Regions from separate parts of the Pseudomonas sp. B424 genome, predicted to be linked through region 2. Evidence: predicted binding sites of a transcription regulator. Region 2 holds the regulator's gene; each other region holds the start of a gene.
What was found. Region 2 encodes sigma-54, which starts transcription at its own class of promoters, with help from an activator protein. Its sites were predicted from a motif close to ANTGGCATNNANNTTGCTNT; they were not measured.
Positions count from the first base shown of each region.

Region 1: a site for sigma-54 is predicted at 6,285-6,304, ahead of ACZRMS_RS22135 (CmpA/NrtA family ABC transporter substrate-binding protein). Genes of this name have one in related genera too.
Region 3: a site for sigma-54 is predicted at 2,596-2,615, ahead of glnK (P-II family nitrogen regulator). Genes of this name have one in related genera too.

Region 1 covers NZ_JBUZTL010000026.1:151-10,425, forward strand. Annotated here, with positions in the region: gene ACZRMS_RS22105 (LLM class flavin-dependent oxidoreductase) at 1-1,320, opposite strand, end outside; gene ACZRMS_RS22110 (ABC transporter ATP-binding protein) at 1,353-2,117, opposite strand; gene ACZRMS_RS22115 (ABC transporter permease) at 2,143-2,928, opposite strand; gene ACZRMS_RS22120 (ABC transporter permease) at 2,925-3,827, opposite strand; gene ACZRMS_RS22125 (ABC transporter substrate-binding protein) at 3,973-5,067, opposite strand; gene ACZRMS_RS22130 (TauD/TfdA dioxygenase family protein) at 5,106-6,017, opposite strand; gene ACZRMS_RS22135 (CmpA/NrtA family ABC transporter substrate-binding protein) at 6,338-7,549, shown strand; gene ACZRMS_RS22140 (ANTAR domain-containing response regulator) at 7,564-8,139, shown strand; gene garD (galactarate dehydratase) at 8,287-9,840, opposite strand; gene ACZRMS_RS22150 (MFS transporter) at 9,852-10,275, opposite strand, start outside.
Region 2 covers NZ_JBUZTL010000009.1:82,634-92,908, reverse strand. Annotated here, with positions in the region: gene ACZRMS_RS13165 (KdsC family phosphatase) at 1-63, shown strand, start outside; gene lptC (LPS export ABC transporter periplasmic protein LptC) at 72-644, shown strand; gene lptA (lipopolysaccharide transport periplasmic protein LptA) at 631-1,176, shown strand; gene lptB (LPS export ABC transporter ATP-binding protein) at 1,176-1,901, shown strand; gene ACZRMS_RS13145 (RNA polymerase factor sigma-54) at 2,140-3,633, shown strand; gene hpf (ribosome hibernation-promoting factor, HPF/YfiA family) at 3,709-4,017, shown strand; gene ptsN (PTS IIA-like nitrogen regulatory protein PtsN) at 4,030-4,494, shown strand; gene rapZ (RNase adapter RapZ) at 4,497-5,354, shown strand; gene ACZRMS_RS13125 (HPr family phosphocarrier protein) at 5,370-5,642, shown strand; gene ACZRMS_RS13120 (ZIP family metal transporter) at 5,781-6,674, opposite strand; gene ACZRMS_RS13115 (superoxide dismutase) at 6,702-7,313, opposite strand; gene ACZRMS_RS13110 (hypothetical protein) at 7,315-7,764, opposite strand; gene ACZRMS_RS13105 (class II fumarate hydratase) at 7,792-9,168, opposite strand; gene ACZRMS_RS13100 (FagA protein) at 9,161-9,556, opposite strand; gene ACZRMS_RS13095 (fimbrial protein) at 9,875-10,275, shown strand, end outside.
Region 3 covers NZ_JBUZTL010000007.1:217,073-227,347, reverse strand. Annotated here, with positions in the region: gene ACZRMS_RS11470 (hypothetical protein) at 1-43, opposite strand, end outside; partial or broken gene ACZRMS_RS11465 (YifB family Mg chelatase-like AAA ATPase) at 597-1,451, opposite strand; gene ACZRMS_RS11460 (bleomycin resistance protein) at 1,677-2,099, opposite strand; gene ACZRMS_RS11455 (accessory factor UbiK family protein) at 2,143-2,403, opposite strand; gene glnK (P-II family nitrogen regulator) at 2,820-3,158, shown strand; gene ACZRMS_RS11445 (ammonium transporter) at 3,193-4,530, shown strand; gene sutA (transcriptional regulator SutA) at 5,012-5,338, shown strand; gene ACZRMS_RS11435 (HAD family hydrolase) at 5,573-6,262, opposite strand; gene xerC (tyrosine recombinase XerC) at 6,259-7,155, opposite strand; gene ACZRMS_RS11425 (DUF484 family protein) at 7,156-7,872, opposite strand; gene dapF (diaminopimelate epimerase) at 7,886-8,716, opposite strand; gene lysA (diaminopimelate decarboxylase) at 8,721-9,968, opposite strand; gene lptM (LPS translocon maturation chaperone LptM) at 9,978-10,133, opposite strand.

The sequences.
Region 1 (10,275 bases), on a different contig from region 2:
CAGGGCGTAACGCGAATCCGGGCGCGTCAGGCCGTAATGCTCGCGCAGGGTGCTGCCCGCGTACTCACTGCGGAACAAGCCGCGCTGGCGCAGGATTGGCAGCACTTCATCCAGAAACACTTCAAAGCCCTCCGGCAGCGACGGCGGCATTACGTTGAAACCATCCGCCGCACCGCTGCGGAACCACTGCTCGATCAGGTCGGCGATCTGCACCGGCGTGCCTACCGGCACCCAATGCCCGCGAGCCCCGGCCAGGCGGTTGATCAACTGGCGCAAGGTGGCGTTTTCGCGGTCGACGATATCGATGATCAATTTGAAGCGGCTGGACTGGCTTTCAGTGCTGTCGAAGTCGATCAGATGGCGCGGAAACGGTGCATCCAGATCCTGCCCCGACAGGTCCACACCCAGCATGCGCCGCAGTTGGCCCAGCGAAATATGCGGCAGCACCAGTTCGTTGAGTTCATCGAACTTGCGCTGCGCTTCGGCTTCGGTACTGGCGATGTAGGGGCTGATGCCCGGAAGGATTTTCAACTGCCGTGGATCGCGGCCCACGGCTTTGGCCCGGGCACGGATATCGTTGGCAAACTCGGTCGCGCTGTGCAGGGTCTGATGGGCAGTAAAAATCGCTTCGGCATGCCGAGAGGCGAAGTCCCGGCCATCCTCGGAAGAACCGGCCTGTACCTGCACCGGCCGCCCCTGTGGCGAGCGCGGCGAGTTGAAGGGCCCTTTGACTCTGTAGTGGGTGCCCACGTGGTTGATGGCGTGCACCTTGTCACTGTCGGCAAACACCCCGCCCGCCTTGTCCAGCACCAGCGCATCGTCCTCCCAGCTGTCCCACAAATCCCCGACTACTTGCACGAACTCTTCGGCCTGGGCGTAGCGGTCATGGGCCGACGGATGTTGGTCGAGGCCAAAATTGGCGGCTGCGGCGGCCATGGAGGTCGTCACGATATTCCAGCCGGCGCGGCCCTTGCTCAGGTGGTCCAGGGCACTGAACGAGCGGGCCAGGTTGTAGGGCTCGCTGTAGGTGGTGCTGGCCGTGGCGATCAGGCCGATGCGCCGGGTCACCGCCGCAATGGCCGCCAGCCAGGTCACGGGCTCAAAGCGGATGCGCAGGCCTTCATGGCCGCTTTCGGCCAGCGATGGCGAGTCGGCAAAGAAAATCGCATCGAGCTTTTCCCGTTCGGCCCGTAACGCCAACTGCTGGTAATAGCCGATATCCATGGACAACTCCGGCACCGACTGCGGGTGGCGCCAGGCGGCTTCGTGATGACCATTGGGGTAGATGAACAGGTTGAGGCTGAGCTGACGTTCGGGCATGTTCCGTTCTCTGAATGTTAGGTGGCAGGGGGTCAATGCAATTCGGCGAAGTCACTCAGCACATCGTCGCGCAGGGCGATAAAACGGCTGTCGCTGCGGTTGCGCGGGCGCGGCAGGTCGACGTCCAGAATGCGCCGGATACGACCGGGGTTGGGCTGCATGACCACCACGCGATCGCCCAGAAACACCGCTTCATCCACATCGTGGGTGACCAGAATCATGGTTATTTTTTCCTTGGCCCAGATGTTTTGCAGCTCGCCCTGCAGGCGCGCCCGGGTCAGGGCATCGAGCGCCCCCAGCGGTTCGTCCAGCAACAGCACGCTGGGGCGATTGACCAGACCGCGGGCGATGGCCACACGCTGGGCCATGCCGCCGGAGATCTGGTGCGGGTAGGCATCGATAAAATCTTGCAGGCCCACCAGCTCGATGTGCTCGCGCACGGTGTCGCGTTTTTCCCTGGGGCTCAGGGGCGAGTTCTTGAGCGCAACCGCGACGTTCTGTTCAACGTTGAGCCAGGGGAACAGGCGGTGGTCCTGAAACACGATGCCGCGCTCCAGGCCAGTGCCCTTGATGGGTTTGCCATCGAGCAGGATGCGCCCTTCGTATTCCTCGTCCAGGCCAAGAATCAGGCGCAACAGGGTGGACTTGCCGCAACCGCTGGCGCCAACGATGCTGATGAACTCACCGGGGGCGATGTCGAGCTGAATGTTGTCGAGCACCTGCAATTGGGTCGAGCTGCCCGGGCGGGAAGCAAAACGCTTGCTGATGTTTCTCAGGGTCAGGCTGTTATTGAGCATGCTGCAATCCTTCTGAAAGTGCCGGTCAAACCGGTGCGATGCCGTACAGGCGCTGCATCCGCCGCTCAAAAATCCGTGCCAGTGCATTGAGGCTCCAGCCCACCAGGCCGATCACCACCATGCCGAACAGCACCAGGTCCATCATGAAATGCTCGCTGCCATCGATCAGCGTATTGCCAATGCCCTCCCCCGAAACCAGCAGGTATTCGGCCCCGATGGTCGCCAGCCACGAGTACACCAGCGCCAGGTACAGCCCGGTGAAGATCGACGGCAAGGCGGCGGGCAGCATGACCCCGACGATGGTTTGCCAGCGGCTGAAGCGGTAGACCCGCGCGACTTCCAGCAGGTTGGGCGGCACATTGCGCAGCCCGTCGCAGGTATTCACCACCACCGGCACCAGCGCTGCCAGTGACAGAAACACCACCTTGGCCACATCGCCCAGGCCGAACCACACCGAGATCAAAGGGATCCAGGCGAACAGCGAAATTTGCTTGAAGGTGTTGAAACTGGGGCCCACCAAACGCTCGAAGTGCCGCGACAGGCCCAGCAGGCAGCCCAGCACCAGGCCCAGGGTGGTGCCGATAAAAAAGCCACTGAGGTTGCGCGCCAGGCTGGCGCTGATGGCCCGCCAGAATTTGCCCGAAGCAATCTGGTCCCAGGCCGTGGCCGCCACCTTCTCCGGTGATACCAGCAGGCCGGACTGGCTCCAGCCCATGTGCGAAGCCAGCCACCACACACCTGCGGCGGTAATCGGCACCACCCAGCCGCGATAGCGGCGGCTGCCATGATTGATTGCCAGAGCAGTACTCATGACAGGCGCCCCGCTGCAGGTGCGCGACCACGGTGCAGGCGCCGCTCGGCGTAATCGAAACCGCGATCGATCATCAGCCCGATCGCACCGACCACCACCACGGCTGCCATCACCAGATCCAGCTGGAACAGCTGGCGACCATAAACAATCAGGTAACCCAGCCCCTCGCTCGAAGCCACCAGCTCAACCACCACCAGCGATAGCCAGGCTTTGGTGAAGCCCAGTCGCAGCCCGGTGAAGAGGGTTGGAATGGCCGCCGGCAAGACGATGAACACAACGCTCTGCCAGCGGCTGAAACCGTAGGCCCGCCCTGCCTCCAGCAACCCTTTGGGCGCCTGACGAAAAGCCTGCAAGGTGCACAGCGTGATCGGCACCATCGCCGCCTTGGCGATCAACACATACTTGAGCGGCTCGCCGATGCCGAACACCAGCAAGGCAAACGGCAGCCAGCCCAGTACCGGTATTTGCACCAGGGCGTTGAAAGTGGGCAGCAAATAATCCTCTACGGTTTTCGACAGCCCCATGGCCAGCCCCAGCGCCACACCGGCAACGGCCCCCAGGGCAAATCCGAGCACCACCCGCTGCAGGCTGGCGGCCGCGTTTGTCCACAGATCCCCGGACGTGAACAGGTCCGACAGAGTCTCGTAAACATAGGCTGGCGGCGGCAACACCTGCTCGGAAAGCCAGCCCCGCTCAACCCCCAGATACCACAGGCCAAGCAGCGCCAGCGGCAACAGCCAGGGCAAGGCGCTGTCACCCAGTTTCGTGGCCCAGGAAGATGTGCGCACCACCTCGACCTTGCGTACAGGCCGGGGCGGTGACGGCGGCAAGCGCTTGACGTTGTCCTTGGGTAGCGCCGGAGCGTACTGCTCTCGTGTGACCGTCTGTGCCCTGGGCATATGCCTGTCCTTCTTGTTGCCACGATAGGTTTGTGTGGGAGCGGGCTTGCTCGCGATGCAGACGACACGGTCTGTCTGGATACCCGCGTCGACTCAATCGCGAGCAAGCCCGCTCCCAAAGGGGTAGCCCCATAGGGGTATGCGGTTACTTGCCAGCGACGGCATTACCAGCAGGCTGCTTGCCATCCGGGCCATAGGCCGTCCAGAAGTTTTCCAGCCCTTTGGTTTTAAGAGCGGTCTGCAAGTAGACGGGCTCGAACCAGCCGTCGATGCTGACCGGGCGGCGAATAAGTTTTTCGTCCTTGGCCTGGTCCGCCACCGCCTGATAACGACTCACCAGAAAGGTGTCGATCAGCGGCGACGCCCTGTCCCGCAGGCTGACCCCGATAAAGTCGGCGCGCAGTGAATCCACCGGGTCGTTGCTCTTGGCCCACTCGGTGAAAACGGCGTCACGGTGGCTGTCTTCAGACGTCCATTTCGCCGCGTCCACCAGCGTATCGACGACCTTTTGCACGTTGGCCGGATGCTCCTTTTCATAGGCACCGCGTACCACCAATGCGGTCTGGCGGGTGTAGCGCACGTCCTGTGCCGGGTTGTCGTAAATGATGTCGATCAGGCCTTTGTCCCGCAGCTTGAACAGTTCGCGACCGCCGAAGGCGGCATCCACTCCATTGGAAACCAGGGCGGCCTGGGTACTGCCGGTATCGAGGTTGATCACCTTGATATCGCGCTCGGTCAACCCGTGTTCGGCCAACAGGTTGATCGACACCAGATGGCCGTTGGTGCCGCGAAACACCGCAACCTTCTTGCCTTTAAGGTCTTCGATGCTCTTGATGTCCGAGCCCTTGGGCACCGCCAGATAAAGATTGGCCCGAACGCCCAGGGCGGCCAGCAATCTGGTGTCCAGCCCGTTGGAACGCCCGACCACAGCCGGCAGATCACCCTGGTAGGCGAAGTCCAGCTGCTGGTTGGACAAGGCTTCGTTGACCGCCGGGCCTGCCCCTTTGAAGAAGAACCACTGCACGTCGGTGCCGCTGCCTGCGAATGCTTTTTCCAGCAATTGCTGGTTGCGCACGATGCCCAGGGTCGAGCCGCTGAACGTGACCGGCTCACCACCCCCTGCGGTCGCGACGCCGATGCGCACTACATCGGCCTGGGCCAGAGGGGCTGCCAGAACCGCCGCCAACACGGCGGCAATGCGGCCCTTGCGAAACAGGGCATTACGTTTGAATGAGGCCATATGCACGTCTTCCTTGGAGCAAGGGAATGGGGGCCCTGTCAGGCGGCGAGGTGTTTTTTGTCGGCTTCGGTTTTCGGCGAGCGAGTGTCCGGGGTCGGCTTGAGCGCCTGGCTCAGTCGACCGTCCACACCCACCGGCACATCGCCGTCGATGGTGGTTCGGCGCACGATGCGCGGGGCATCGCCGTAGTCGTTGATCGCGATGTGCTGTGTGGCGCGGTTGTCCCAGATCACCACATCGCCTTCCTGCCAGCGCCAGCGCACGGTGTTATCCACATGGGTAATGCGGTCGTGGAACAGTCGGATCAGTTGTTTGGAATCGCTGCTGCTGACGCCCTGTATCTCTTTGACAAAGTGGCCCAACAACAAACTTCTTTCACCCGACTCCGGGTGAACACGCACTAACGGATGTTCGGTTTCATACACTTGGGCCGTGAACTGTTCGCGATAACGTTTAAGTCCCGACTCATCGGTATTACGCGGCGCGGCATAGTCATAAACATTGGTATGCAAGGCGCGCAGACTGTCGGCCAGTTGTTTTAAAGGTTCTGGCAAGTCGGCATAGGCCGACGCAGTATTGGCCCACACGGTGTCGCCGCCATAAGGCGGGATGACCACGCCGCGCAAGATGGAAATCTTCGGGTAATTGGCAACAAAGGTCACATCGGTGTGCCAGGAATTGGCACGGGTTTCCTTGGCATCCAGATGCAGGATGGCGGCGCTTTGCTCGGCGGAGCGCACGGTCGGATGCGGCACCTGATCGCCGAAGCGTCGAGAAAACGCTTCGTGTTCGGCGTCATCCAGATGTTGGCTGCGAAAGAACAGAACTTTATATTTCAACAATGCCTGATTAATAAACTCGAAAGATTCGGCGCTAATATCCCCGCCCAGTTTTATGCCTTCAAGTTGTGCACCAATCCGACCTGCTACAGGTTTTATTTGAATAGTCATTGCGCCACTCCTGCCTAACGACATGTTGTGGACAGATCATAAAGGCATAAAACCAGCGCTGACTAATCACTATTTAATCTAAAGATAGAGTGAGACTTTAATAGAACCAAGGCGATTTAAAGGCGCGCGAACAGTTATAGGTGTTTTGGTTGTAAGTTAATAACCATACTGAAGAATATCGACATCTATTAATCACGCGTCTGTCGCCAATCAGGCGCGTGCTGTTTCCATTGCTGCGCAAAGCTTGTTTGCGGATGGGTTAAGCCCTCTGGCATATGCCTTGCACCCTCGCAGTATGCTTTTGCCAAGGTGCAGCCCCCATGAACGAACCATCCGCCGGCCCTCTGGCCTGGGTAAACGGCAGCGATGCCCCGGAAAAAACCGAAATCAACCTCGGTTTTATGGCCCTCAGTGATTGCGCCTCGGTGGTGGTGGCCGCCACTCAAGGGTTCGCCCAGCCTTTTGGCCTGACCCTGAACCTCAAGCGCCAGTCTTCCTGGGCCAGCCTGCGGGACAATCTGGTCAGCGGCCAGCTCGACGCTGCCCACAGCCTCTACGGCCTGATCTATGCCGTGCATCTGGGGATTGGCGGCGTGGCGGCCACGGACATGGCGGTGCTGATGGGGCTCAATCAGAACGGCCAGAGCCTCAACCTTTCCCACGCCTTGCAGGCCCAGGGCGTGACCCGTCCTGAGGCACTGCAACAACACGTGCACCAAAGTCGCTCAAAACTGACCTTCGCCCAGACGTTTCCCACCGGCACCCATGCCATGTGGCTGTATTACTGGCTGGCGAGTCAAGGCATCCACCCGCTGCAAGACGTCGACAGCGTGGTGGTGCCGCCGCAGCAGATGGTTGCGCACTTGCAGGCGGGGCGCATTGACGGGTTTTGCGTGGGCGAGCCATGGGCCGCCAGTGCAGTGCAACAAAACATGGGCTTCACCCTCACCACCACCCAGGCGCTGTGGCCCGACCACCCGGAAAAAGTCCTCGGCTGCACCCGGGCGTTCGTCGAGCAGTACCCCAATACCGCCCGTGCGCTGGTGATGGCGATCCTCGAAGCCAGCCGTTTTATCGAACAAAGCGACGAAAACCGCTGCAGCACCGCGCAGCTGTTGAGCGCCCCCGCGTACCTGAATGCACCCGTTGAATGCATCGAGCCGCGCCTGCTCGGCCACTACAGCGACGGTCTGGGCAATCACTGGCAAGACCCGCACGCGCTGCGCTTTCATGGCGGCGGCGAGGTCAACTTGCCGTACCTGTCCGATGGCATGTGGTTCATGACCCAGTTCCGCCGTTGGGGCTTGTTGCGCGAAGACCCTGACTACCTGGGCGTTGCCCGTCAGGTTCAGCAACTGGCGCTGTACCGCGACGCCGCCAGCGACGCAGGGGTCGTTGCAAGTGGAGCGGACTTGCGCAGCAGCCAGTTGATCGATGGCAAGGTGTGGGACGGCTCGGACCCTGCAGGCTATGCACGAAGCTTTGCGCTGCATGCCATGAGCGCCAGCGCTCCCCTTCTTGCCCGTCGCTGACCGGAGCCTGTCCCATGCTGCGTATCTTGCTGATCAACGACACGGCGAAAAAAGTCGGCCGCCTGAAAGCTGCGCTGACCGAAGCCGGCTTTGAAGTGATTGACGAATCAGGCCTGACCATCGACCTGCCGGCACGGGTCGAAATGGTGCGCCCGGATGTCATCCTGATCGACACCGAGTCACCCAGCCGCGATGTGATGGAGCAAGTGGTGCTGGTCACACGTGACCAGCCACGGCCGATTGTGATGTTCACCGACGAGCACGACCGCGGTGTGATGCGCCAGGCGATCAAGTCCGGGGTCAGCGCTTACATCGTCGAGGGCATTCACGCACAGCGCCTGCAGCCGATTCTTGATGTGGCCATGGCGCGTTTTGAAAGCGACCAGGCCCTGCGCGCCCAACTGCACGCCCGCGACCAGCAACTGGCCGAGCGCAAGCGCATCGAACTGGCCAAGGGCCTGTTGATGAAAATGAAAAGCTGCAACGAAGAAGAGGCCTACACCCTGATGCGACGCCAAGCCATGAGCCGTCAGCAAAAGCTGATTCAAGTGGCCGAACAGATCATCGCCATGAGTGAGCTGCTGGGCTGACACCCGTCCCTGTAAATACTTCAACTGTGGGAGCGAGCCTGCTCGCGATGCAAACGATGCGGTCAGGCCGCGACACCGCAGCAATCCCATCGCGAGCAGGCTCGCTCCCACCGCAGACTTTCCACCCTAAATCCGTGGTCTGGTCGATCAGGTAATCGGCGCCGGGTTGAACAAGGTGAGGTCGTTGTGCAATTTGTGCCGCTCGGCCCAGGTGTGCTTTTTGCCGCTGGCCACGTCCAGGTAGTAGTGGAACAGCTCCCAGCCGAGGTCTTCGATGCTCACGCGCCCGGTGGCAATGCGCCCGGCGTCGATGTCGATCAGGTCCGGCCAGCGCTGCGCCAGCTCGGTACGGGTCGAGACTTTCACCACAGGCGCCATCGCCAGGCCATAGGGCGTGCCGCGACCGGTCGTAAACACGTGCAAGTTCATCCCGGCAGCCAGTTGCAAGGTGCCGCACACAAAGTCGCTGGCGGGGGTGGCACAGAAAATCAGCCCTTTGCGCGTGAAACGCTCGCCGGGGCCCAGCACGCCATTGATCGCACTGGTCCCGGATTTGACGATGGAGCCCAGGGATTTTTCGACGATATTCGACAGCCCGCCCTTTTTGTTGCCCGGGGTGGTGTTGGCGCTGCGATCCGCTTCGCCTTTGGCCAGGTAGCGGTCGTACCAGTCCATTTCGCGCACCAGTTCCTGAGCCACGGCCCGGGTTTCAGCGCGGGAGGTCAGCAAGTAGATGGCGTCGCGCACTTCGGTGACTTCGGAAAACATCACTGTCGCCCCCGCCCGCAGCAGCAGGTCCGAGGCATAGCCCAGTGCCGGGTTGGCGGTGATCCCGGAAAACGCATCGCTCCCGCCGCATTGCATGCCCAGAATCAACTCGGACGCCGGCACGGTTTCGCGGCGGCGCAGGTCGAGTTTTTTCAACCGGATTTCGGCCAGCGCCATGATCTGTTCGACCATTTCGTTGAAGCCCTGGGTGGCGTCCTGCAAGCGATACAGCCACGGATCGCTGAGGTCCACCGAGCTGTCGTTGTCGTGCATCACCTGGCCGGCCTGCAGTTTTTCGCAGCCCAGGCTGATGACCAGCGCTTCGCCCCCCAGGTTGGGGTTGCGTGCCAGATTGCGCACGGTACGGATCGGGATATAAGCATCGGTGGCACTGATCGCCACCCCGCAACCGTAGCTGTGGGTCAGCGCCACCACGTCATCGACATGGGGGTAACGGGGCAGCAGTTCATCCTTGATCCGCTTGACGGCATGGTTCAGCACCCCGGTCACGCACTGCACGGTGGTGGTGATGCCCAGAATATTGCGCGTGCCCACGGTACCGTCGGCGTTGCGATACCCCTCGAAGGTGTAGCCCTCAAGCGGCGACTGCGCGGGCGGAACATCGGTGGCCAGCGGCAGGCTGTCCAGCGACGGTGCGGTGGGCATGCGCAGCTGGTCTTCATTGACCCAGCTGCCACGGGCAATCGCCTTCAAGGCATAGCCGATGACCTGGCCGTAGCGAATCACCTCGCCGCCTTCGGCAATGTCGACCAGCGTTACCTTGTGGCTTTGGGGCACAAAGTCCAGGGTCACCAGGCCGTCGGCAAACACTGTCCCGGCCGGTACGCCCTGATCGTTGACCACGACTGCAACGTTATCCAGCGGGTGCAGGCGGATCGAGCGCGGCGAGTCGGAATGTTCAATTAACGTCATGACGCCGCTCCTCAAGAATGGACAGGTGCAAGTTCAGCGATTTTCGAACCGCTGGACGGTGGCTCTTTAAGTACCACACGCTTGATCGGCCCTACGATCACCAGGTAGCTGAATACCGCCACCAGTGCGTTGCAACCGACAAACACCAGCGCCCATTTGAACGAGCCAGTGGAGCTGATGATGTAGCCGATGACGATGGGGGTAGTGATTGAAGCGACGTTGCCGAAGGTGTTGAACAGGCCACCGCTCAACCCGGCGATCTGTTTGGGCGAGGTGTCGGAGACGACGGCCCAGCCCAGTGCACCTACACCTTTACCGAAGAACGCCAGGGCCATAAAGCCGACGACCATCCACTCAACATCCACGTAGTTGCACGCCACGATGCTGCTCGATACCAACAGGCCAACAATGATCGGCGCCTTGCGGGCGAAGGTC
Region 2 (10,275 bases):
TTCTGCGAGTTGATCCTGCGTGCCCAAGGCAGCCTGGACGCAGCTCACGCCGCCTACCTATAGAGCTTTGTATGCTGAGCAAAAAGATTCGCCACATTCTGTTGTTCGCGATCATAGCCTCGCTGTTTGCAGCGGTTGGCTATTGGAATATCAGGCCGGAACGCTTTCTCGACACCCCGTCTGCGGCTGTCGATGAAAACGCTATCGACTATTACGCCACCAACGCACGCAGCCTGCAGTTCTTGCCGGACGGCAAGCTGCAGTACGAAATGACCTCTGACAAGCTGGAACATTTAAAGGCATCCGAGGTCACTCTGTTGACTCGCCCGGACCTGCAGATGTACCGGGGCACCGCATTCCCCTGGCACGTCCAGAGCGAGCGCGGTGAAGTCAACCCGGACGGTACCGAGGTTGAGCTGATCGATTCGGTGCGCGTAGCCCGCACCGACGAAAAGAACCGCACGACGATTATCACCAGTACCCGCATGACTGTATTCCCGCAGAAGCAATATGCGCAGACCGAGCGAGACGTTAGAATCGACGGCGCTGGCGGCGTAACTACTGGCAAGGGAATGAAAGCATATTTGAAAGACGGCAGGATGGACCTGCTGTCCAACGTAAGAGGACAGTATGAGTCTCGTTAAAACCCTCCCTTTATTGCTCGGTTTGAGCGCAGCACTGGGAAGCGTGAGCGCCTGGGCTCTGCCGAACGACAACGAACAGCCTATCCGCATCCAGGCCAACGAAGCGCAGCTGGATGACAAGCAAGGCGTTGCCACCTACAAGGGCGATGTGATCATCACCCAGGGCTCGATGAAAATCACCGGCAACACCGTGACCATTACGCGCAATCCCGCGGGCGAAATCGACGTGGTGACTTCCGTCGGCAACCTGGCTTACTTCGAGCAATTGCAAAAGGCCACTGACCCGAAACCGGTTCAGGCTTATGCCGTCACCATTCAGTACCATGCGCCGCAAAATCGCATCGTGCTGATCGACAAGGCTAAAGTCATCAACGACGGCAACACCACCGAAGGCGAGAAAATCGTCTACGACACGGTGAAACAAGTCGCCAACGCCGGTCGCGCCAATGGTAGCCAGGTCACTGCACCTCGCCCGCGCATCGACATGGTGATCCAGCCCAAGAAGAAAACCGACCCGCAGAAGGCCCAGTAATGGCAACTCTGAAAGCCCAGCATCTGGCCAAAAGCTACAAGAGCCGTCAGGTAGTTCGTGATGTCAGCCTGTCGATCGACAGCGGGCAAATCGTGGGTTTGCTCGGCCCCAACGGCGCGGGCAAAACCACGTGCTTCTATATGATTGTGGGCCTGGTACATGCCGATCAGGGTCGCGTACTGATCGATGACCTGGATGTCAGCCACGAGCCGATGCACGGCCGTGCACGCGCCGGTATTGGCTACCTGCCCCAGGAAGCCTCGATCTTTCGCAAGCTGTCGGTCGCCGACAACATCATGGCGATCCTTGAAACGCGCAAGGAGCTCGACAAGGCAGGTCGGCGCAAAGAGCTGGAAAGCCTGTTGCAGGAGTTCCACATCAACCACATCCGCGACAACCTGGGCATGAGCCTGTCCGGTGGCGAACGTCGCCGGGTAGAAATCGCCCGCGCACTGGCCACCGCGCCCAAGTTCATCCTGCTCGATGAACCCTTTGCCGGCGTTGACCCGATCTCGGTCGGCGACATCAAGCAAATCATCTACCACCTCAAAGCCAAAGGCATTGGCGTACTGATCACCGATCACAACGTTCGTGAAACCCTCGATATCTGCGAAACCGCTTATATCGTTAACGACGGTCAATTGATCGCTGAAGGCGATGCTGAAACGATTCTGGCCAACAAGTTGGTGAGAGAAGTGTATCTGGGCCACGAGTTCCGCCTGTAAGGCCAGGCGCACCCCTGCACTGCCAAAGTGCCATTACCCGCACAAAGCCCGCATGCTTGTTTTACCCGGGCGCCCGATCGGGCGCCCTGAATTGATTTCGCAGCAAACAAACTAATTCAGAACACCCCTAGGCAAACGCACCGGTTTCAGGCATATAATTTGCTTATGTTTGGCGCGCACGCGCCCCTGTAGTGGATGGCGCCATGCGCGCCGGCGAATAAGGTGTTAAGCCCCTGCCATGAAACCATCGCTAGTCCTGAGAATGGGCCAGCAGCTGACAATGACACCTCAGCTGCAACAGGCCATCCGCCTGCTCCAATTGTCGACCCTCGACCTGCAACAGGAAATCCAGGAAGCCCTGGAGTCCAATCCGATGCTCGAACGCCAGGAAGAAGGCGACGACTTCGACAATGCAGACCCACTGGCCGACAACATCGAGCAAAAACCCAACGCCGACATTCAGGAACCCACTTACCAGGAATCAGCGCCGACTGTAGATAACCTGGACGAAGGCGACTGGAACGACCGCATCCCCAATGAGCTGCCTGTCGACACGGCCTGGGAAGACATCTACCAGACCAGCGCCAGCAGCCTGCCAAGCAACGACGATGACGAGTGGGACTTCACCACCCGCACCTCTGCCGGTGAAAGCCTGCAAAGCCACTTGTTGTGGCAACTGAACCTGGCGCCGATGTCCGACACCGACCGCCTGATCGGTGTGACCCTTATCGACTGCATCAACAACCAGGGCTACCTGGACGAAACCCTCGAAGAAATTCTCGAGGCGTTCGACCCGGAACTGGACATTGAGCTCGATGAAATCGAAGCCGTTTTGCACCGCATCCAGCAATTCGAACCGGCCGGTATTGGCGCACGCAACCTGGGCGAGTGCCTGCTCCTGCAACTGCGCCAGCTCCCGGCCAAGACGCCTTGGCTGAACGAAGCCAAACGCCTGGTCACGGACTACATCGACCTGCTGGGTGCGCGCGACTACAGCCAGCTGATGCGCCGCATGAAACTCAAGGAAGATGAGCTGCGCCAGGTCATTGAGCTGGTGCAAAGCCTCAATCCGCGCCCCGGCTCGCAAATCGAGTCCAGCGAAGCTGAATACGTCGTGCCTGACGTGATCGTACGCAAGGACAACGAGCGCTGGCTGGTAGAGCTTAACCAGGAGTCCGTACCACGCTTGCGGGTCAACCCGCAGTACGCAGGCTTCGTGCGCCGCGCCGACACAAGTGCCGATAACACCTTCATGCGCAACCAGCTGCAAGAAGCGCGCTGGTTCATCAAAAGCCTGCAAAGCCGCAACGAAACCCTGATGAAAGTGGCGACTCAGATCGTCGAGCATCAGCGCGGTTTTCTGGAGTATGGCGACGAAGCCATGAAGCCACTGGTGCTGCATGACATTGCAGAAGCGGTCGGCATGCATGAGTCCACCATTTCCCGGGTTACCACACAAAAGTTCATGCATACCCCGCGCGGCATTTATGAGCTCAAGTACTTTTTCTCCAGCCACGTCAGCACCTCCGAAGGCGGTGAATGCTCCTCCACCGCCATCCGTGCCATCATCAAAAAACTGGTTGCCGCTGAAAATCAGAAAAAGCCGTTGAGTGACAGCAAGATCGCTGGTTTACTGGAGGCACAAGGTATTCAGGTAGCCCGTCGCACCGTCGCCAAGTACCGCGAATCCCTAGGGATAGCGCCTTCGAGCGAACGCAAGCGTTTGATGTAAGCCACGGACCCCGGCGTTTCAGTGGCAGGCTGCTCGGCCTGCCGCTTTATGCAATGGCATCAAAGGAGAAACTGTATGCAAGTCAACATCAGTGGACACCAACTGGAAGTCACCGAACCGCTACGCGCTTACATCGGCGAAAAACTCGACCGACTGGAGCGTCATTTCGACAAGATTACCAACGTACAGGTAACGATGGCGGTCGAAAAACTGAAACAGAAAATCGAAGCCACCTTGCACATCCATGGAGGAGAAGTCGTTGCCAACGCCGAGCATGACGACATGTATGCCGCCATTGATCTGCTCACTGACAAGCTTGATCGCCAACTGAAAAAGCATAAGGAAAAGACCCAAAGCCTGCTCCAGGGCGCAACCGGTCGTTAATACTCCCTACCCATGATCCGACTTGAAAGTATCCTGACCCCCGGCCGCTCCCTTGTGAACGCGCCGGGCGGCAGTAAAAAGCGCGCACTCGAACACATTGCCAACCTGATCAGCCGCGAAGTGCCTGGTCTGGAAATGCAGGATGTTTTCGAGAGCCTTATTGCCCGTGAAAAACTGGGATCTACCGGTTTTGGTAACGGCATCGCCATACCCCATTGCCGCCTCAAGGGTTGCGAGTCGCCTGTCAGCGCCTTGCTGCACCTCGATGCCCCCATAGATTTCGACGCCATCGATGGCGCGCCGGTCGACCTGCTTTTCGTTTTGCTGGTGCCCGAAGCGGCAACCGATGCACACCTGGAACTGCTCCGGCAGATCGCCAGCATGCTCGATCGCAAGGACGTGCGCGAAAAACTGCGCAGTGCATCCAGCAACGAAGCGTTGTATCAGGTTGTTCTGGACGTACAGAACGGTCATTAATCATGCGCTTAGTCATTGTCAGCGGACGCTCCGGCTCCGGTAAAAGCACTGCCCTCGCCGTCCTTGAAGACAACGGTTTCTATTGCATCGACAACCTGCCAGCCGGCTTGCTGCCTGAGCTGGCGGAACGTGCACTGATCCACACGGAACTGGCACAGCCGCTGGTGGCCGTGTCGATTGACGCGAGAAACCTGCCGAGTCACTTGTCTCGTTTCCCGCAATTGCTTGAAGAAGTGCGCAACCGTCATATCCAGTGCGATGTCCTGTACCTGGATGCCGACGAAGAAACCTTGCTCAAGCGCTTCTCGGAAACCCGTCGGCGTCACCCGCTCAGCAGCGCCAGCCGTTCGCTGGCCGAGGCCATTCGTGACGAAACCCAGTTGCTCGGCCCGATCGCCGACCTGGCCGACCTGACCATCAACACCACCAATCTGAACCTGTATCAGCTGCGCGACACCATCAAGCTGCGCCTGCTAAACAAGCCGGAGCCCGGCACTGCCTTTCTGGTTGAGTCATTCGGTTTCAAGCGCGGGATGCCGGTGGATGCCGACCTTGTGTTTGACGTTCGTTGCCTGCCCAACCCCTATTGGAAACCCGAGCTTCGGGAACAGTCAGGGCTGGACCAGCCGGTGGCTGAGTATTTGGCCGCCCAGCCGGATGTTGAAGAGATGTTCCAGGACATCTCCAGCTACCTGCTTAAGTGGCTACCCCGCTTTGCCGCAAGCAATCGTGCCTATGTGACCATTGGCATTGGGTGCACGGGCGGGCATCACCGCTCCGTGTACCTGACCGAACGCCTGGGCAAGTGCCTGCAAGAAACTCTGAAGAACGTTCAGGTTCGCCACCGCGACCTTACTTGAAGGATCTACCCTGCGATGCCTGCACTGGAAATTGAAATCATCAACAAACTGGGCTTGCACGCCCGGGCATCGGCAAAGTTCGTCGGTATCGCGGGTCAGTATCCATGTCAGATAAGAGCAGGACGCACACCTGAATCAATGGTCGACGGCAAAAGCATCATGGCCATGATGATGCTTGCGGCAGGTAAAGGCACCATCATCCACCTGAAGACTGAAGGTGAGAAAGAACAGGAAGCACTGGATGCGCTGGCCAAGCTGATCAACAACTTCTTCGACGAAGGCGAGTAAGTCAGTGGCAGATTCAGTTTGTAGCCGCTGCTGCAGGCCGCGATAAGGTCCTCAGGACCATTATCAATAGCGCGCGACCGCTTCGCGATCGACCGCAGCCTTCGGCAGCGGCTACAGGTACGTCAGATTTACGGCAACCTACCCCAACGCCGTATCCATCACCATCATCAGGCAAAAACCGACGCACAACCCCAGACTCGCCAGTTTGTCGTGACCATTGCGGCGCGACTCGGGGATCACCTCCTGCGTCACCACCAGCAGCATCGCCCCTGCCGCCAAGGCCAACCCCAACGGCAACAATACTTCGGCAAGGTTCACCAGCCAGGCACACAGCACCGCAAATACCGGCTCGACCAGACCGGAAGCCGCTCCAATCAAGAAGGCCCTGACCCGCGACATCCCTGCCCCCGCCAGAACCAGCGCAATCACCAGCCCCTCCGGAACATCCTGCAACGCAATCCCCATCGCCAGACTATCCGCATCCGGCATACCGCCACCCGCCGACACGCCGACCGCCATGCCTTCGGGAATGTTGTGCGCCACAATCGCAATCACAAACAGCCAGATACGCGGCGCGATGACTGGCTCACCAGGACGACTGACGAATATTTCCGGCCCTCCCCCCGAAACCTTGCGATCCACCAGGTACAGACAGAATGCGCCCAACATGATGCCCGCGCTGACCAGGCCACTGGAGGCCCAGGGCGACAACCCCAAGCCTTGAGCCGCGGCAATACCCGGCACAATCAGCGAAAAGGCGGTGGCCGCCAGCATCACTCCGGCTCCAAAGCCCAGCAAGGTGTCGCTGACCGCCACCGGCATATTGCGGATGACCAGCACCGGCACCGCGCCCAAGGCCGTACCCAGCGCACAGAGTGCCCCACCCTGCAGTGCCCGCAACATTCTTGGCTCAAGATCCAGCCAGACCAACCCCTTGGACACAAGCAACGTCGTGCCCGCCAACAGCAATAGCGTGCCCAGGGCATAGCGAAACATCCTCACGCCGCCGACCGCCAATAGTTGGGTGCCCATAATCCGCCTGAATCCTTATCTGTGGGCTTAGGCCGTTGCCGCCTGGTAGCGACGTGCAACTTCTGGCCAATTGATAACGTTGTAAAACGCATTGATGTATTCCGGACGGCGATTCTGATAACGCAGGTAATAGGCGTGCTCCCACACGTCCAACCCCAGAATCGGTGTGTTGCCATTCATCAGCGGGCTGTCCTGGTTGCCACTGCTTTCGACCACCAGCGTTTTTTGCGGGGTCACGCTCAACCATGCCCAGCCACTGCCAAATCGGGTCAGGGCGGCCTTCGTGAAGTTCTCCTTGAAGGTCTCCAGCCCACCCAGCTGCTCATCAATGGCCTTGGCCAGCGCACCTTCCGGCTTGCCCCCGCCTGCCGGGCTCATGACTTCCCAAAACAGCGAGTGATTGGCATGCCCGCCGCCCTGATTGATTACCGCAGCACGCAGCTTTTCAGGCAATTGATGAACACTGGCCACCAGTTTTTCCACCGGCCATTGCGCCCATTCCGTGCCATCGACCGCCGCATTCAGGTTGTTGATGTAGGTCTGATGATGCTTTGTGTAATGGATCTCCATGGTCTGCGCATCAATATGCGGCTCAAGCGCGTCGTAGGCATAAGGCAGGGCTGGCAAGGTAAAAGTCATATCAATGTGCTCCTAAGTGATGGCCGCTAACTGTCGAGAACTCATGGCTGGTCTGAGCCACATTGCTTTTGAGCAAAAGATTGGAGCGCGGGTATTCGCCGTACTCACTGATGAAATTCAAAAGTTCAACATAGGTTTTGCTGCTCTGACGCAACGCTGCTTCACGCAGCGCCGATGACAGACGAGCGTTCTGCATGGTTTGCAATAACCGCTGATGGATCGCACAGAGGTATTCGACGCTTTCCTCCGGCTGATTGAGGCGCAAATGCAGATCCGCCAGGTTATGGTGCGAAATGACGCAAGCCGCTACTGCTTCGTCGGCATCACTCCAGCGCTCGAACAGCACTTGAGCCAGCGCAAGCGCCTGCAAGTAATGCTCTCGCGCATCGACCAGCTCGCCCTCGGCGAAACAGCGATTGGCTCTTTCGATCGTGCGTTTCCAGTGTTCCATGTGAGCCTCCAAAGCAATGTGGATGCGTTAAACGCCGCCGGCTGTCAGCTTCTCGGGGTCGAGCAAGACCTCGAGCTGGCTGCGCGGCAGATCGGTGTATTCGAGAGCAACGTCGATCACCGGGCGACCTTGTTGATAAGCGGTCTTGGCGATTTCGGCGGCTTTTTGATAACCGATAATCGTGTTCAGCGCCGTCACCAGAATCGGGTTACGCGACAACGCCTCCTTGAGCTTGGCTTCGTTGACCTTGAAACTGGCGATGGCCTTGTCCGCCAGCAGGCGGCTGGAATTGGCCAGCAGTTCAATGCTGCTCAGCAGGTTCTGGGCAATCACCGGCAGCATCACGTTCAGTTCAAAGTTGCCGGACTGCCCCGCCACGGTGATCACCGTGTCATTGCCGATGACCTGCGCCGCCACCATCGCCGTGGCTTCCGGGATCACCGGATTGACCTTGCCCGGCATGATCGAGGAGCCCGGCTGCAAGGCCTCAAGTTCGATCTCACCCAGACCGGCCAAAGGGCCGGAGTTCATCCAGCGCAGATCGTTGGCGATTTTCATCAACGACACGGCAGTGGCCTTGAGTTGCCCCGACACAGACACCGCGGTGTCCTGCGAACCAATCAACGCGAACAGATCCTTGCCCGGCGTGAACTTCACCTGCGTCAGCTCGCTGAGCTGCTGGCTGAACAATCCTGCGAACTGTGGATGTGCGTTAACCCCGGTGCCCACCGCCGTGCCACCCTGAGCCAGCGATTGCAGCGCAGGCTGAAGGTTGTGCAGGTGTTCGATATTGGATTTGAGCTGCTGCGCCCAGCCATTTAGCACCTGACTCATGCGTACGGGCATGGCGTCCATCAAGTGCGTGCGGCCGGTTTTGACATGCACGTGAACTTCAACCGCCTTGCGCTCGATGACCTCCACCAGATGGGTCAGTGCGGGGAGCAGTTGCTCATGCAGCCCCAGGGCGGCGCTGACATGGATGGTGGTCGGGATGATGTCGTTGCTGCTTTGCCCGCAATTGACGTGATCGTTGGGGTTGACCTGCTCGCCCAGCAGGCGCGTGGCCAGCGTCGCAATCACTTCATTGGCATTCATGTTCGAACTGGTGCCCGAGCCGGTCTGGAAAATATCCACCGGGAAGTGCTCCATGAAATCACCGGCCAGCAGGATCTGGGCAGCCTCGACAATGGCTTCGCCCTGGGCGGCACTGATCTGTTTGAGCTCGACGTTAGCCTGGGCAGCGGCCGCCTTGGCCAGGATCAGGGCACGGATAAACTGTGCCGGCATGCGTTGATGACTGATGGGGAAGTTGTCGACCGCACGCTGGGTTTGGGCGCCATACAGCGCCGCTTCAGGTACGCGTAACTCGCCCATGCTGTCGCGTTCAATACGAGTGTTACTCATCGGGAAATCCTTGCACCAGTTCTGTTAAAGAAATTGAAGGTTCGAGCTCGCAGGTTGCCAGCAGCCAGGCAAAGCTTTGCCAGCGCTTGAGTCGGCAGGTACACAGAGCTTGGGTTTCGAGGTCACGCAGCGGGCGCCACGCGTTGTCCAGACACTGGGTGCGCCAATGCCATGGCAACGCGGTGTCGGTGGCAGTGTCGAGTAACAGCCGGAAGGTGGTGACAGCAATCATCCACGGGGAAGTGGCCGTACAGCCGGCAAGATAGCGGCCTTCAGCCAGGTAATGCTCGATCAGGCGCGGTTCGTCCGGCGCCAACCCGCAGCGGATTTGGCGGCTCATCCAACGCCAGCTTTCTAGATACGGCCCTTCACGCAAGGCAGAACTCATGATCCAAGCCCACTCGATAATGAGATTCATTATTAAGCGATATTGATTATCAAAACAAGCCTGCTTAAGACGTAGATCCCTGCCCGACGAGGCCAGCCAGGCTGCGGGCTCTGAGCCCGGCCTTTTTCACGACTAGAAAAGTATTACTTTTCATATGGTCTTATCCTACTTAACCACTACCGCCTTCCCAGAAACATATCGATTGGCCCTACGCACCACGGGCAGACTTCTCGCATCCATATACCTGGCATAAACCTATCATTCTCCGCGTACTTACTCAGCCCCCACCGCAACTTCCCGACACTTTAAGGGTTACAAATGAAAAAGCTAATTATTATTATCTCCAGCGTTATTACCGCTACTTCTTTTGTGCCGTTATCTCAGGCTAAAACAGGAGATATTAACTTTACCGGCAGACTAACCGCCGCAACTTGCTCCGCAACGGCCCCTGGCAGTACGGCTAACAATATTAACGTGCAAATGGGTATCGTATCCATTGCCGATCTGGAAGACGGTTCTACGGGTCAAGCTTCGGCAACAACCCAACTGCAACTGGATATTAACTGCACTGGCGCTACCAGCCTTTCAAATGCCCACATGTCGTTTGACCCTGTTAGCGGCTCTGGCCAGGATACTGATGACCCGCGCCTATTGAAGATCAACACGGGCGGTGCCACCGGTGTCGGCGTTGCGCTGATGGATAAAACCGACAAGATTTT
Region 3 (10,275 bases), on a different contig from region 2:
CTGTTTTGTTAATCCCGACATATTCGTCAAACTTCCCCGTCATGACTGATGCCCCAAACCGCAGCGTGGGAAATAAGAAATGTCTGATCAGTTCTGAGCATGGTATTCGAACTGAGTAGTGAGAACCTTTGTAAAATATGTGATTAATGAGTTTCGTAAACGAGAGGTGGGGATCTTTTGCGCGGGAAATTTTTTTTATTACATCCTCTGTAGAGTGAGGCCGCCGACAGAGAACCAGTTTCGCCTGAGACGGGTTTACTGGACGTGTCTTGCACCATCTGAGCACCCCTGTTGCTCTTTCCCCGTTTTTCCAACGAGAGCCGGGTTTCACATGCTTGATGGCGGCTATAGGAAGATTCAGCACGCGGACGTGTTGCTTGGCTCGCGGCGGAGGATTCTCATCACAAAAGCAGAAAAACTGCAGGGAAAGCGCAGACGGATCTTCATCAATACAGCTTACTTCTCTGATCCCGAGGATTTCCCAGATGCGGGGGTCGTCGGCTAGCTGGGGGATAAAATTCACGTCGCTTCCAAAGCTTCATTATCAGATAAAAATAGAAATTATCATGCTTTGGTGTGCATTTGCATTTATCAATAGGTTTTACACCGCCGCCCACCAATGCCGGGCCGGAGGCAGAATGGTGCGGCTGGCGAAAAGGGCGCTGTGGCCAGCAACTCAACGGCACATGACTGGCCACCGACTGGATGGCCGCCACTTCCAGCGCCTCTTGCTCGTTGAGTGGCGGCAACAAGCCGGGCAGCCGGCTGGCCAGCAGGGTTTTGCCGGTGCCGGGCGGGCCGGTGAACAATAAATTATGGCCGCCAGCTGCGGCGATCAACAGCGCCCGCTTGGCTGAAAGCTGACCCTGGACATCGCTCAAGTCGGGGTAGGGCTTGACCACGTGCAGCAATCCGCTGGCGACATAGGGCTCGATCACCGAGCGCCCGGCGAAATGCGCCACCACCTGCAACAGATGTTCGACCGCGATCACCCGCAACCCGCATGCCAGGCAAGCCTCTTCGGCATTGGCCAGCGGCACCACCAGGGTCCGGCCCGCCGCCCGCGCCGCCAGTGCGGCAGGCAACACGCCCTGAACGGGCCGGATCGCGCCCGACAGGGCCAACTCACCCAGACACTCCACCTGTTCCAGCGCCGCAGCAGGCAATTGCCCGCTGGCGGCCAGAATGCCCAGAGCAATGGCCACATCAAAGCGCCCGCCGTCCTTGGGCAGATCGGCGGGTGCGAGATTGAGAGTGATACGCCGGGCCGGGAAATCAAGCGCGCAATTAAGAATCGCGCTGCGCACCCGGTCCTTGCTTTCCTTGACCGCAGTTTCGGGCAACCCGACCAGGGTTAACGCCGGCAACCCATTGGCCAGATGCGCTTCGACCGTAACCGCTGGCGCCTCCACGCCGACCTGGGCGCGGCTGTAAACGATAGCCAGAGCCATGACTCATTCCTTGAGTTTGCAAAAAATGCATCCTGCGCGAGTCGTCGACCAAGGTCAGGGGGGGAATGGATACGGGATGTGAATGGGTACGCAAAACACTGGGGATTCCGAGCTTGTTCGCGATACAGGAAACTTGATTCATCTGACGGTGCGAAGCGATGCCATCGCTGGCAAGCCAGCACCTGCAGGAATTACTGGGGGCTGGCTGATTTTTCTGCACATGTCCTATAGCGCTTTGGTCCCCAGGTCCTCGGCAAAGCGTAACAAGTAGCCATCCGGGTCGAGCACCAAAAAGTTGCGCTCGCCAAACAGCACGTCGTTGCTGCGATACCAGCGTTCTTCGAGGGGTTTGCGCAAGGTGTGGCCTGCCGCTTCAAGGCGGCCAATCAGGCCCGGGGCGTGCGGGCACTTGATCGAGAGGTTCATGCCGCGACCGAACGGCGGCTCCAGTGGGCCGACACGCCAGGACGACTCTTCAAGGTCGTCCTGCTCCAGCATCAACTGGCTGCCATGGAACGATAAAAACGCAAAATGATGCTCGGGCCGCTGGTACTCGATCTTGAAGCCGAGCACCTCACAGTAGTAGTGCAAGCTGCGGGCAAGATCCGAGGCGATCATCTCGGGCACCAAAGGGTTCATGACCAGCATGTGAAAACGTCCTTGTTTTTGTGATACGCACCGCCGTTGAGCATTACTCGGTCGGCGGCAACAGCCTGGCTTCCAGCTCGGCCACTTTGGCCTCCAGGCTTTCGAGGCGCGCACGGGTGCGGGCCAGGACCACCATCTGGCTGTCGAATTCTTCGCGGCTCACCAGGTCCAGTTTGCTGAAGCCACTTTGCAGCAAGGCTTTGAACTGGCTTTCGATTTCGTTGCGCGGCAGCGCGGTTTCGCCGCTGAACAAGCGTGAAGCGTGGCCACCAAGGGCGTCGAGAAGGTCTTTGGGCGCGAGCATGGGTAAGGTCCTTAAAACTGATGGCGCCGAGTGTATCACGGGGTATCAGGGCTCATTGCCGGCGGGCTTCTGCACATTTTTCGCGCACCCCCTGTGCCGGCCATGCACCATCTTCGAGCACAAATACCCCGGAAAATCAGGCCAAAAGCCATCAACTTCCCATAAATCTCTGTAATTGCTGACTTTTCCAGACATGGCAAGGTTTCTGCTTAGTCGTACATGACTCATGCACTGATGCAGCAGCTGTGACGAAGGCAGTGCGGCAGGTGGTTCAAGGAGTGTTTTCGTCACCAGCGATTTACGCACGTTGTGCAGCCTGAAGAAGGCTAACGACGCGTTACAAAGCCAGACACTGCGCTTAGACTTGAGCCGGGTTTGTTTTCCTGGGGCAAGTCCACCAATTCGGGAGAAGTTTCATGAAGCTAGTCACCGCCATTATCAAGCCGTTCAAGTTAGACGACGTGCGCGAGTCGCTGTCCGAAATCGGCGTACAAGGCATTACCGTTACTGAGGTTAAAGGCTTCGGCCGGCAGAAGGGTCACACCGAGCTGTATCGCGGCGCGGAATACGTGGTCGATTTTCTGCCAAAGGTGAAGATTGATGTCGCCATCGACGACAAGGATCTTGATCGGGTTATCGAGGCGATAACCAAGGCAGCCAACACCGGCAAGATTGGTGACGGCAAGATTTTCGTGGTCAATCTGGAACAGGCTATTCGCATCCGTACCGGCGAAACCGATACCGACGCAATCTAAGCCGCCAAACCCCAACGCCCCAGGAGAAAACACTATGACTCTGCGTAAAATCGCAGGGCTCGGAGCCCTGCTGTCCGTCGTAATGCCTGGCCTGGCCATGGCGGCAGACGAAGTGGCTGCTCCAGTCCTCAACTCCGGCGATACCGCCTGGATGCTGACTGCAACCGCTTTGGTGCTGTTTATGACCATTCCCGGCCTGGCGCTGTTCTACGGCGGCATGGTGCGCTCCAAAAACATTCTTTCCGTGATGATGCAGTGCTTCGCCATTACCGGTCTGATCAGCATCCTGTGGGTCATTTATGGCTACAGCATCACGTTCGACACCACTGGCATGGAGCAGGGCGTCACCAACTTCAATTCGTTCATCGGCGGGTTCAGCAAAGCCTTCCTGGCGGGTGTAACGCCGGCAAGCCTGACCTCATCCACCGCGTTGTTCCCGGAAGCCGTGTTCATCACCTTCCAGATGACCTTCGCCATCATCACCCCGGCACTGATCGTCGGCGCCTTTGCCGAACGCATGAAGTTCTCGGCCATGCTGATCTTCATGGGTGTGTGGTTCACCCTGGTCTATGCGCCGATTGCGCACATGGTGTGGAGCGGCAACGGCGGCCTGCTGTGGGATTGGGGCGTACTCGACTTCGCAGGCGGCACCGTGGTCCACATCAACGCCGGTATCGCAGGCCTGGTGGCGTGCATCGTGCTCGGCAAGCGTAAAGGCTACCCAAGCACCCCGATGGCCCCGCATAACCTGGGTTACACCCTGGTGGGCGCAGCCATGCTGTGGATCGGCTGGTTCGGCTTTAACGCAGGTTCGGCCGCTGCCGCCAACGGCACCGCCGGCATGGCGATGCTGGTGACTCAGATCGCAACTGCCGCTGCCGCACTGGGCTGGATGTTTGCCGAGTGGATCACCCACGGCAAACCAAGCGCGCTGGGCATCGCCTCGGGCGTGGTTGCAGGTCTGGTAGCCATCACTCCGGCTGCAGGCACCGTAGGCCCGATGGGCTCGATCGTGATCGGCCTGTCGGCGGGTGTCATCTGTTTCTTCTGCGCCACCAGCCTCAAGCGCAAGCTGGGCTATGACGACTCGCTGGATGCATTCGGCGTACACGGCATCGGCGGCATCGTCGGCGCTCTTCTCACCGGTGTATTTGCAGCCCCGGCACTGGGCGGCTTCGGCACCGTGACCGACATCGCAGCCCAGGTCTGGATCCAGTTCAAAGGCGTCGCCTTCACTGTGATCTACACCGCGATTGTGACCTTCATCATTCTCAAGGTACTGGATGCCGTGATGGGTCTGCGTGTGGCTGAAGAGGAAGAGGCTGTCGGCCTCGATCTGGCCCAACACAACGAACGTGGCTATAACCTGTAACTACCCCTAAAAAAAACCCGGCCTGCCGGGTTTTTTTTTGCCTGTAACAAGACGATATTCACGCCAATGAAATGATTTCTCCTACGCGTTACAGGGGCCGACAAGTTCTACGCTTGTTTATGCGACAGTCACTTGCAGCGCAACTCGACTATTAGCCGCTTTGCTTTTTTCTTCAGCACGCTAGAATGCGCGCCGAAGGGCAGAAAACAATGCTCGAGTACGACGAAGGCGAGGATGATCTCCCGACGCTTTCAAGGCCCGTGTCCCGTGCTGCTGGAGCATCTGGCACTGGGCGCCTGGCAAGGTGTTTATTCAGGCGAACACCGTGATAATGGCGGTGTTCACCAAGCCCTCTTCGCGTTACAACGATGAAGAGGCGTGAGCCGCGGTTTGCCCAAGGCTACTTTTTCACCAGCGGTGGTCGACAGTTGGCCCAGCTGGTCTATAACTAATCTGCTTTACGTATGTCATGGGGTAGAACATGAGCGACGATGATCTGGAAAATGATGACCTCGAAGTAGGCGAAGACGACGATACCGAAGAGGGCCTGGAAACGGCCGCTGAGGACGTTGCTGACGACGACGGTGGCGAAGATGCGCCGGCCCCTGCGGCCAAAGGCAAATCCAAGGCTGCGGTGTCGGTTGATGACCTGCCCAGTGTAGAAGCCAAAAACAAGGAGCGTGATGCTCTGGCTCGCGCCATGGAAGAGTTTTTGTCCAAAGGCGGCAAGGTGCAGGAAGTTGAGGCCAACGTGGTGGCTGACCCACCCAAGAAGCCTGACAACAAGTACGGCAGCCGCCCTATCTAAGGGCAGCTTGTTCGCTTGAAGAAAAAACCCGCCGTCGCTGCGGGTTTTTTTGTGGGTGATGGGAATCTTGTAGAAACCTGGAGGAACAAAAGCTGCGATCGGCGTGATGCGGCACCCCGACGAAGCCGTCGAAGATCGGACACCCCGGTGTTTCAGGGCAAATGAGTACTCAGGGTTTACGACTGCTACGCAGCCTCGCGCTGCTCATCAGCGGCTACACGATGGTTGTTGGCTCTAACCGAGAGCTTTCAACACCGCCGGCAACTCACTCAAGCAGCCAATCTCGGCGTCCGGGGCCTTGTCGCCGTCCCAGTGTTTGCCGCCCGGGTTGAACCACACCGCGCGCAAACCCGCCTGCTGGGCACCGGCGATATCGTCGCCCGGATGATCGCCCACATGCACCGCCGAACCCGCTGCCACCCCACCACGCACCAGTGCCTCATGAAACAACCGCACATCCGGCTTGGCGATGCCGATATCTTCGGCACACAACACAAACTTGAAGTGATGCCCCAGACCGATTCGCCGTACATCGGCATTGCCGTTGGTGACCACCCCCAAGGCGTAATCCCGGGCCAGGGTGATCAGCATCGGCTCGACCTGCGGGAACACTTCCAGGGCGTGGCGCGCCTCGATGAACACGGCAAATGCATCATCGGCCAGGCTGGCAGCATTCACGTAACCCGCCCCCTGCAGGGCATGAAACAGGATCTGCCGGCGCAGCGCACTGATCCGGTGCCGCAGTTGCGGCTCGTCACTCAAGACCTGCTGGCGAACGGCCTGAAATGCCTCAACGTCTAAAGCGCCCACTTTTGGTGCATTAACAACCAGCCATTCGCGCAGCACCGCTTCGGCACTCACGATCACCGGTGCGGTATCCCACAGGGTGTCGTCCAGGTCGAAGGTAATCAGCTCAATCGTCATTCACTGTCCTTACTGCGTTTGGCCCGTGGGTGGGCACTGTCGTAGACCGATGCCAGATGCTGGAAGTCCAGATGAGTATAGATTTGCGTAGTTTTGATGTCCGCATGCCCCAGCAACTCTTGCACGGCGCGCAAATCCTGGGAGGACTCCAGCAGATGGCTGGCAAATGAATGGCGCAGCATGTGCGGGTGCAGGTTCTGCCCCAGCTCGCGCTCTCCGGCTGCCTTGACCCGCAGTTGAATGGCTCGCGGCCCAAGACGCCTGCCGCGCTGGCTGACGAACACGGCGTCGTCCTCGGGGTTGGCCAGAGCCCGCAAGGGCAACCACGCCTGCAGCGCCTCCCGGGCCTTCTTGCCCACAGGCAGCACGCGGGTCTTGCTGCCCTTGCCGAGCACTTCCACCAGCCCGTCTGCCAGGTCCAGTTGCTCCAGATTGAGCCCGGTCAGCTCCGAAAGGCGCAGCCCCGAGGAGTAGAACAACTCCAGAATGGCCTGATCGCGCTGGGCCATAAAGTCGTCCTCAATGGCACCCTCCAGCAATTGCAGGGCACGGTCGGTATCCAGGGTTTTGGGCAGGCGACGCTCACCTTTGGGCGGGGCCAGGCCGTTGGCCGGGTCGTGGTCGCACAAACCTTCGCGATTGAGATAGTGATAAAGCCCGCGCACCGCCGAGAGCAAACGCGCAATGCTGCGCGATGATTGCCCTTGCTGATGCAGACGTGACACCAGCTGGCGCAGGCGCTGGATATCCAGCGCAGTCCAGCTGGTGATTGATTCTTTGGCGCAAAACCCCAGCACCTTGTTCAGGTCGCGGCGGTAAGCCTCCAGCGTATGGGGCGACACCTGGCGCTCACTGCGCAGGTGAATGCAGTAAGCGTCCAGCTGACCTTGCATCTAACGTACCGAACGCAGGGCGTTGGTAAAGCGCGGCAGCATCCGGCCCAGAACTTCGGCGACATAACCCAGGAACAGGCTGCCCACCGAGCTCTTGTAGTGCTGCGGGTCGCGACTGGCAATCGCCAGTACGCCGTGCAAACCCAGATGGTTGAGCGCCACCACGGCCGTCGAACCGATCTGCTTGCGCTGCTCTTCGCCAAACAGGAAGTCCAGCTCATGCTCGCGCAGGCTGCCGCTGACCGCTTTGCCTTCCGTCAGCAAACCACCCAGCGCGCGTTGCGCCTCGGCACTGTTGACCCAGCGGCCGACCGGCATCGGGTTGTCGCCAAACAGCACAAGGCTGACGAAGGGGACCTGAAAGTCCTGGCGCAAGCTGTCTTCGACGGCAATCACCAGTTCATCAAGGCTGGTAGCGTCCATCAAGGCGAGGTTGAGGCGCCGGGTTTTCTCGAACAGGCGGTCGTTGTCGCGGGCCACGTCCATCAACTGGGACAACCGATGACGCATCTCGATGTTACGACCACGCAACAGCTCCAGCTGGCGCTCCACCAGCGAGATCGTGTCGCCGCGCTGGTGTGGAATGCGCAGCGACAGCAACAGCTCATCGCGCTGGTTGAAGAAGTCCGGATGCGCCTGCAGGTAGGCCGCAACAGTGTCTGCCTGCGAGTTATCCACAGATGCGTCGAGTTCCAAGGGCTGCGTCTTGTCGGTCATCGGTTGCGCTCGCTCATAAACGGACTTGTCCTTCGTAAACACGCATCGCCGGGCCGGTCATGATCACCGAATGGCCTGGACCGGCCCATTCGATGGACAAACGGCCACCGGGCAAATCCAGGATCAGCGGCGAGTCCATCCAGCCCAGGCTGATGGCGGCCACAGCAGCGGCACACGCGCCGGTACCGCAGGCCTGGGTTTCCCCGGCGCCACGTTCCCAGACCCGCAGTTGCCCGCGCTGGCGATCAATTACGTGAAGAAAACCGACATTGACCCGTGCCGGGAAGCGCGGGTGATGTTCAATTTTTGGTCCCAGCTCATGCACCGGCGCGGCGTTGATATCGTCGACGCGCAGCACCGCATGGGGGTTGCCCATCGACACGGCCGCCAACTCAACGGTCTGCCCGTCGACATCCAGCTCATAGCTCAACGCCTGGGCATCGGCCACAAACGGAATCTCGGCAGGAATCAGACGCGGCGGGCCCATGTCGACGCTGATTTGCCCATCGCTGCGCACGTTCAGTTCGATGATGCCGCCTTTGGTTTCGACCTTGAACTGGCGCTTGGTGGTCAAGCGTTTGTCGAGCACGAAGCGCGCAAAACAGCGCGCACCGTTGCCGCATTGCTCAACTTCGGAACCGTCGGAGTTGAAGATCCGGTAACGGAAATCCACCTCCGGGTTGCTCGGTGCCTCAACCAGCAGCAGTTGATCAAAACCGACACCCGTGTGCCGATCACCCCATTGCTTGGCATGCTTGGGCAGGATATGCGCGTGCTGGCTGACCAGGTCGAGAACCATGAAGTCATTGCCCAGGCCGTGCATTTTAGTAAAACGCAGCAACATGGGTTTACTCCGCCAGCAGGCTTTCGCCAGCAAACAACTCGGCTACGGTCTCGCGACGACGCACTTCAAATGCTTGGTCGCCATCCACCAGAACTTCGGCAGCGCGGCCACGGGTGTTGTAGTTCGAACTCATGACAAAGCCATACGCGCCAGCCGAGTGCACCGCCAGCAGATCGCCTTCGGCCAAGGCCAGTTGGCGGTCCTTGGCCAGGAAGTCGCCGGTTTCGCAGATCGGGCCGACGATATCGTAAGCACGGGCTTCGGTGTCACGCGGGCGAACCGCGGTCACGTCCATCCAGGCCTGGTACAACGCAGGGCGGATCAGGTCGTTCATCGCCGCATCGACGATGGCGAAATCCTTGTGTTCGGTGTGCTTGAGGTACTCGACCCGGGTCAGCAGCACGCCCGCATTGGCCACGATAAAGCGGCCGGGCTCGAACACCAGCGCCAGGTCGCGACCGTCAATGCGCTCGCGCACGGCCTTGATGTAATCGCCGGCCAACGGCGGCTCTTCGTCGCGATAACGCACGCCCAAACCACCACCCAGATCGATATGGCGCAGGTAAATGCCGCAATCGCTCAGACGGTCGATCAGCGCCAGCAGGCGGTCGAGCGCATCGATGAAAGGTTCGAGGGTGGTCAGTTGCGAGCCGATATGGCAATCGACGCCAACCACTTCCAGGTTCGGCAATTGTGCGGCGCGGATGTACACATCTTCGGCGTCAGCGATGGCGATACCGAACTTGTTTTCCTTCAGGCCGGTGGAAATGTACGGGTGCGTGCCCGCATCGACGTCCGGGTTGACCCGCAGCGAGACCGGCGCGCGAACGCCCATTTCGGCGGCCACAATCTGCAGGCGCTCAAGCTCTTCGGTGGACTCGACGTTGAAGCAGTGCACGCCCACTTCCAGGGCGCGACGCATGTCGTCACGGGTTTTGCCCACACCGGAGAACACGATCTTGTCAGCCGAGCCGCCAGCGGCCAGCACACGTTCCAGCTCGCCACGGGACACGATGTCAAAACCGGCGCCCAAACGCGCCAGGACATTGAGCACACCCAGGTTGGAGTTGGCCTTGACCGCGAAACACACCAGGTGCGGCACGCCGTTCAGGGCATCGGCGAAAGCGTTGTATTGCGCCTCGATGTGCGCACGGGAATACACATAGGTCGGCGTGCCAAAACGCTCGGCAATGGCCGTCAGCGCAACACCTTCGGCGAACAGCTCGCCGTCCCGGTAATTAAAAGCGTCCATGGTGTTCCCTTATTGGTGCTTGTGCGATTGCGATTGCGACGACTTCGCTTGGTCTTCCGGGGATTTGCTGTCATCGGGCAGATACAGCGGTCCTTTTTGACCACAGGCAGAAACAAGGCAGGCGACCGCGAGGAGCGCAGCAATAGAAGAGATCAGGCGCTTCATGGCGAAATCCTTTGAAAAGTATTAATTGCGCCCGAGTATACCCAGCGCCTACCAGCTTGCCTATGCAGCAGAACGCGCCGCGCGCAAGGCCCTGTGTGGATAATCAGTAGTGGTTGGCGGCAGGTGTCATGGGGTTTGCAAT